One region of the Sanguibacter biliveldensis genome, then DNA from elsewhere that is predicted to be linked to it. Evidence: riboswitches for the same ligand, from Rfam matches in the RefSeq annotation. Region 1 holds a riboswitch; the other holds the start of a gene.
The links. Region 1 has a riboswitch for S-adenosylmethionine ahead of SANBI_RS17045 (aminotransferase class V-fold PLP-dependent enzyme). Riboswitches for the same ligand answer to the same signal wherever they lie in the genome.
Positions count from the first base shown of each region.

Region 2: another riboswitch for S-adenosylmethionine. It lies ahead of SANBI_RS00275 (methylenetetrahydrofolate reductase); the one in region 1 lies ahead of SANBI_RS17045 (aminotransferase class V-fold PLP-dependent enzyme).

Region 1 covers NZ_CP138359.1:3,924,492-3,927,878, reverse strand. Annotated here, with positions in the region: gene SANBI_RS17055 (O-succinylhomoserine sulfhydrylase) at 1-586, opposite strand, end outside; gene SANBI_RS17050 (rhodanese-like domain-containing protein) at 593-1,024, opposite strand; SAM riboswitch class I at 1,031-1,135, opposite strand; SAM riboswitch class IV at 1,246-1,359, shown strand; gene SANBI_RS17045 (aminotransferase class V-fold PLP-dependent enzyme) at 1,407-2,837, shown strand; gene SANBI_RS17040 (pentapeptide repeat-containing protein) at 2,993-3,387, opposite strand, start outside.
Region 2 covers NZ_CP138359.1:58,531-61,917, forward strand. Annotated here, with positions in the region: gene metE (5-methyltetrahydropteroyltriglutamate--homocysteine S-methyltransferase) at 1-212, opposite strand, end outside; gene SANBI_RS00275 (methylenetetrahydrofolate reductase) at 224-1,294, opposite strand; SAM riboswitch class I at 1,301-1,406, opposite strand; gene SANBI_RS00280 (PH domain-containing protein) at 1,473-2,012, opposite strand; gene SANBI_RS00285 (glycosyltransferase family 2 protein) at 2,045-2,941, opposite strand; gene SANBI_RS00290 (hypothetical protein) at 2,938-3,387, opposite strand, start outside.

The DNA of each region.
Region 1 (3,387 bases):
CGCAGACGCGCTCGACGTCGACGATGTCCTGCATCGGGTTGGACGGGGTCTCGAAGAAGACGACGTCGGCCGGGGTGGCCAGGGCCGCCTCCCACTGCTCGGTCTCGTGGCCGTCGACGTAGTCCACGGTGACTCCCCAGTCGGCGAAGATCTCGTCGAAGATCACCACGGTCGAGCCGAAGAGCGCGCGGGCCGAGACGATACGGGACCCGGACTTCACGAGGGCCGCGAGGGAGGTGAAGACTGCGGACATGCCTGTCGCCGTCGCGTAGCAGGCCTCGGCGCCGTCGAGGAGCCGCAGACGCTCCTCGAACATGTGGACCGTCGGGTTGCCGTAGCGGGAGTAGATGAAGCGGTCGGTCTCGCCCTTGAAGGCCGCCTCGGCGTCGGCGGCCTGCGCGTAGACGTAGCCCTGGGTGAGGTAGATCGGCTCAGAGGTCTCCTGGAACTCGGAGCGGACCTGGCCACCGCGGACAGCAGCGGTCGCGGCACGGACAGTGCGCGGAGGTCGGGTCGGGTCGGATGACGGGACGGTCGGTGCGGTCGCGGCCGAAGCGCCGGCCGGGGCGTCAGGGGTGGTCGACATCCTCGTTCACTCCCCAGCGGTGTAGGTGGTGCTCGGCAGGCCGCGCAGGCGCCAGCCGTTGACGGTCCGCCCGCCGGAGAGGTCCGTGTCGCCCTCGAAACCTTCGAGCACGTTGTACGACGGACCGAAGCCGGCTGCCGTCGCGTCGACAGCCGCACCGATCGACCGGTTGCCCGAGCGGCACAGGAAGATCACCGGGCGGCCGTCGCCGGGTGTGAGGCCAGCCTCGGCCAGCTGGTCGAGGAAGCGCGGGTTGGGGCCGAAGGCCGTCGCCCACTCGGTGAAGACGACCTCGCGGTCACCATCGAGCGGGGAGAGGTCGGGGACGCCGATCTGCTGCCACTCGCCGACTGTGCGCACGTCGACGAGGACGGCGTCGGGGGTGGTCTCGAGCAGGTCCCAGGCCTGCTGCGGGGTGAGGTCGCCTGCGTAGCTCATGTCATGCCTCCATCGGTCCGTGGCGGTAGCACCCTCGCCCCGACGTCGAGCTCGTCGGAGGGGTTGCTGCGGCGTCGTCGTGCCAGGTCACTCAGCCGCTCTGGATGGTTGTCCCTCTGAGCATCGCCCTCGACCCCCAGAATGAGACAGCCCGTCCAGCATGCAAGACAGACTGCGCTCGCTGATTGACACCCCCGAAAACCTCGCCAATCCTTGACGCAGGTCATGAGTGCCAGCGTGTAACCCCGGTTTGCTGGCCGGCAACCCTCCTCCGCGGTGGGGTGCCCCGGGTGACGACCTGGCCGGAACCAGATGGTCTCCGGCAAGCGCGGGAATCGGTCGAACCCAGGTGCGTCGATCCCCACCACGTCCTGGAGGATCTATGTCTGCCACCCCTGAAGCCCAGTCCTGCCTGCCTGTCGTCGGCTCGGACACCCTCGTCCCGCTCGTCGACGGCCGGACGGTCACCTACGCCAACCTCGACTGCGCAGCGAGTGCCCCCGCGCTCCAGGCCGTCGCCGACCGCGTCACACAGGTGCTGCCGCTCTACGCCTCCGTCCACCGCGGTGCTGGCTACCTCTCGCAGGTGTCGACGGCCCTCTACGAGGCCTCGCGCCAGACCATCGGCGCCTTCGTCGGTGCACGGCCCGACGACGTCACTGTCGTCACGCGCAACACGACAGACTCGCTCAACCTGCTCGCCGGCTGCGTCCCGGCCGACGCTGACGGCACGCCTGGCCGGGTGCTCGTCCTCGACGTCGAGCACCACGCCAACCTCCTCCCGTGGCAGCGGTCGGCCGGCGGTGCGACCGTGCTGCACGGCGCGGAGACCGTGGCCGAGACCCTCGAGGCGATCCGGGCCGAGCTCGCCCGGGCGCCCTACGCGCTGCTCGCGCTCACCGGCGCGTCGAACGTCACCGGCGAGCTGCTGCCTGTCGCCGACGTGGTCGCGATCGCCCACGAGGCGGGGACGCGCGTCGCGATCGACGGTGCTCAGCTGGTCCCGCACCGCCGCTTCTCGCTCGCCGAGACCGGGGTCGACTACATCTCCTACTCGGGCCACAAGACCTACGCGCCCTTCGGGTCGGGGGCCCTCGTGGGACGTCGCGACTGGCTCGACGCCGGGACGCCCTACCTCGCCGGTGGTGGAGCCGTCCGCCAGGTCGACCTCGACCAGGTGCAGTGGACGAACGCCCCGGCGCGGCACGAGGCCGGCTCGCCGAACGTCATCGGCGCCGTGGCCCTCGCCGCGGCCTGCGAGACCCTCGCGTCGCTGCCCGCGGGCACGCTCGAGGCGCACGAGGCCTACCTGCGCGAGCGCCTCGTGAGCGGTCTCGAGTCCATCCCGGGCGTCCAGGTGGTCCGGGCCTGGGCCGACGCGTCCGACCCTGTCGGCGTGGTGACCTTCTCGGTCGTCGGGCACGACCCGGGCCTCGTCGCCGCGTACCTCTCGGCCGAGCACGGTATCGGCGTCCGCGACGGTCGGTTCTGCGCCCACCCGCTCCTCGCCCGGCTCGGCTACGCCTCGGGCGCCGTGCGGGCTAGCGTCGGTGTCGGGACCACGCAGGAGGAGGTCGACCGTCTGGTCGCCGCTCTCGAGACCTACGTGACTGACGGCCCGACCGCTCGTTACGAGATCGTCGACGCCTGCTGGACCGTCGCTGACGACCCGCGTCCGCTGCCTGAGGGATCGGGTCTCTCGGGGCTCATCGCCACTGCCGCGGCCGGGTTCATCGCGGGGGCTGCTGGCTGCGGCCCCGTGCCGGAGCCGCAGGCCTCGGCTGCGCGTGCAGGATCGCTCGTCGACGCCTGAGCGCTGCCTGTCTGACCGTCACGATCTCACGGCTGCGTGCCGTGCTCGCCGCCGCGGGCGCTCCTGGAGCCCGCCCGGCACTCCGCCCCGGCTGGTCCACCCGGCCGGGGCGGAGCCGTGCCGGGGCCGGGCTCGGGCGTCCTAGCGGACTGGTCTTACTGGATCGAGATGCCCAGGTGTGCCGCGAGCAGCGGAGCGAGGTCGAGGAACTGGTCGGTGCTGACCGTCGTGCCCTTGAGGCCCGTGATGCCTGTCAGCTGACCGAGCTCCGCGCCGCGCAGGTCGGTCCGGGTCAGGGTCGCCCGGCTCAGGGTGAGCTGGGCGATGCGCGTCCCGACAAAGCTCATCCGGGTACCGCGCGCTGAGGAGAGGTCGAGCTCTCCGATGACGCAGTCGGTGAAGGTGACGTCCGCGAGGCGGGCCTCGCGGAGGTTGAGGTAGTCGATCTTGGTGCCGTGGAAGGCGACGCGCGACCACTGCGAGCCGTAGGCCTGGACGCCACCGAGGCGGCTCGCGCGGATCTGGGTGTCCTGCCAGTCGCCGCTCGAGA
Region 2 (3,387 bases), 450 kb from region 1:
AGCGCCACGAGACGGTCCCGGGTCGCCTTGCGCAGGGCAGCTGCCGTCTCCTCGAGCTGGTCGGCGTCGATGCGGCCGGCCCAGAAGGACTCGACGGCCTTCTTGAGCTCGCGGCGCGGCCCGATGCGGGGGTAGCCGAGAATGGTCGCCGCCGGGAATGCGGCAAAGGTCGGGTTCTGCTGGTCAGAGCTGAGCTCAGTACGTGTCGTCATGGGTCATCCCTCTAGATCAGTGCTGCGGTTGGTTGGGATGCGCCGACCCACGGCCCGCTGGCCAGGTCGGGACCAGCGTCGGCAGGTGCCGGGTGCGCTGGTCCGCCGCCGAGGTGTACGCCCTCGAGCAGGTCTAGTGCGGCTTCGTGCTTGTTGAAGGTGTAGACGTGCAGGCCCGGGGCTCCGGCTGCGAGGACGGCCTCGGCCAGCTCGACCGACGCCCGGATGCCGCGGGCGTGCCGGGCTGCGGGGTCGGCGAGGGACTCGAGGTCGCGGACGAGGGCCCTCGGGGCGGGGACGCCCGTGAGGGTCTCGACCCGGGCGAGACGCGCCGGGTCGGTCATGGGGAGCAGGCCGGCGAGGATCGGGAGGGTGACTCCCGCGCGCCGGGCCTCGTCCACGAAGCCGACATAGCTGTCGGCCTCGTAGAACAGCTGGGTGATCGCGAAGTCGGCGCCGGCCTGCTGCTTCTCGAGCAGCCGCTGCACCTCCTGCGACCGCGTGGTGCCGGCCGCCGCGTTGCCGTCGAGGAAGGTCGCGACGGCGATGGTCAGCGGACGGGCGGCCGAGCGCAGGGCGGACGAGGGGTCGTCCGCGCAGCGCTGGGCCTCGACCTCGCGGAGCAGCGCCACGAGCTCGTCGCTCGAGTTGATGCCCTGCGGGTGCGGGCGCCAGTCGGGCTGGTCGCGCGGGGGGTCGCCGCGGAGCGCGAGGAAGCTGCGGACACCCTCGGCGAGGAACTCGTCGATCACCTCGGCGACGTTGTCGCGGGAGGCGCCGACGCAGGTGAGGTGCGCGATCGGCAGCACGGGGGCGTGCTCGAGGATGCGCCTCACGACGGTCTGCGCGGTGGTCCGGTCTCCGCCTGCTGCGCCGTAGGTGACCGACACGAAGTCGGGCCTGGCGGCGATCAGGTGGTCGACGGTGCTCCAGAACTTCGGCGCCGCGGCAGGGTTGCGGGGCGGCATGAGCTCGAAGGAGATCGTGGGGCGCTGCCGTGCCGGGCGCGCTGCTGGCCGCCCCGGCGGGGCGGTCGCGGAGCCGCCCCCGGCGGGGGTCGGTGGGACGTCGGAAGCCGTCATGAGTTCACTCCATCGGACCTGGCGTTAGCACCCGCACCCATCAGGAGGCTTCCATAGTGGGGGGTTGCTGCGGTGTCGTCGAGCCAGGACTCTCAACCGCTCTGGATGGTGTCCCCGAATCTAGACGGCATCCATCAGGCGGTCCAGGTTCTGCCCGAGGGGTGAGACGAGCGTCTCGTCAGCGGAGACGGCGTCGGGGCTCGCGGGGCGGGAACTCGCCGTCGTCCGAGCCGTCGTCGGCCGAGAAGAGCAGGTCGTGGAGGACCACCTGGACCTGCTCGACCCGCGGGACGTCGTGCAGCGTGACCCCCGCCTTGTCCGTCGCGTCCGAGATGACGAGCGTGCCGCAGCCGAGCAGGCGGTCGGTGAGGCTCTTCTCGTAGGACACGTCGTTGATGCGGTAGAGCGGGATGTCCCGACCCGTGCGCGTGAGGATGCCGCTGCGGGTGATGAGCCGGCGGTTGGTCACCGTGTAGCGCGAGGTCACCCACCGCAGGAAGGGCAGCAGCACCCAGCCGACGAGGACCACGAGCAGCACCACACCACCCGCGAGCAGGATCCAGCCGCGCGCGGAGCTCTCCGGGAGCAGCACGACGAGGGCGACCGCGGCCGCGAGGAGCACGACGAAGAGCGCGATCGCCCCGAACAGCGCCTTGACGTGGGTGCGGAGGTTGAGGACGACGTGCTCGCCCTCGGCGAGAGTGCTCTGGATTCCCATGCCGGAATCTTCGCACCGCTCGCCCCCCGGCACTATCCCCGGTCGGGAGCGGGATCGAGCATCCGGTCGGGTGGCGCCGCGACGGCCGGCTCGGGTGTGACGGTCTGCTCGGGTGTGACGGCCGGTCCGGGTGTGACGGCCGGTTGCGGTGCGACAGCCCGCTCAGGTGCGGCGGGGAGCTGGCGGGCTGTCGAGATCCTGTGCGTCCAGCGCTCCCACGGCGGGCTGACGGCCCAGTTCACCTCGAGGGTGCGCCGGGCCCAGCGGAACCGGCGGGCCAGGCTCGCCGGCGACTGGAAGGTCCGGCCGGAGACCCCGACGGTCAGCGCGCGGTCGTACCTGACGCGCGCCGAGCTGCCGAGCTGGAAGCTCAGGTCGGTGTCGTCGTGCACCTGCGGGTCGTCCCTGTGCACCAGGTGCCTCACGCCGTGCCACGCGGAGACGCGCAGCGCCATGTTCGAGCCCCACAGCGGCACGTTCGCGACGGCTGCGCGCATCCCCCAGAAGTACCCGCGCATGTAGAAGACGCGCGCGAGGTGGCCGCGCACGGGCGGGAGGTCGTAGAAGGTCCCGGCGCCCGTCACCGCGCTGAGCGTCGGGTCGGCGTCGAAGACCGACGCGATCCGCGCGAGCCAGTCGCCCGGGGGCAGGCTGTCCGCGTCGCACCGCGCGATGATCCCGCCCTCGACGGCGTCGTAGCCCCGGGACGCCGCGGCCGGGATGCCGACGCTGTCCTCACGGACGACGCGAGCCCCGGCAGCCCGGGCGACCTCGGCTGTCGCGTCGGTCGAGGCGTTGTCGACGACGACCACCTCGAAGGGCGGGTGCGACTGGCGCGCGAGCGCGTCGAGGCACCGCGCGAGGTGCGCCGCGTCGTCCCGTGCGGGGACCACGACGGTGATGTCCGCAGCGCCGGGCCGGCGGGTCACGAGCGCCTCGCGAGGACGAGGCCTGCGACGAGGGCCCCGAGGGTGCCGACGGCGAGGTCGGAGACCGTGTCCGTGTAACCGACGTTGATCGAGCCGTCGACGTAGGTAGCGCCCGCCCACTCGCCGATCTCCCACAGCAGCGCCAGCAGGGAGCCGAGCCCCGTCACCGAGACGACGACGCCGAGCCTGGGGCGGCGCAGCGACGCCTCGCCGGGGCCGGAGACAGCGCCTGCGCGGCGCAGGACGAGCCAGACGAGCGCCGCGAGGGCCGCGGTGGCGACCAGGTGCATGACGAGGTCGAGCCACGGCACCGCCTCGTAGAGGTCGAGGAGCCCGGCCCACGCGGCGGCCGAGAGCACCAGGCCGAGCGCGGGGTCCCCGTAGCCGTGCAGGCCGAGGGCGCGCGGGACGACCGAGCCCAGCAGGACGAGGGACAGCAGCGCTGC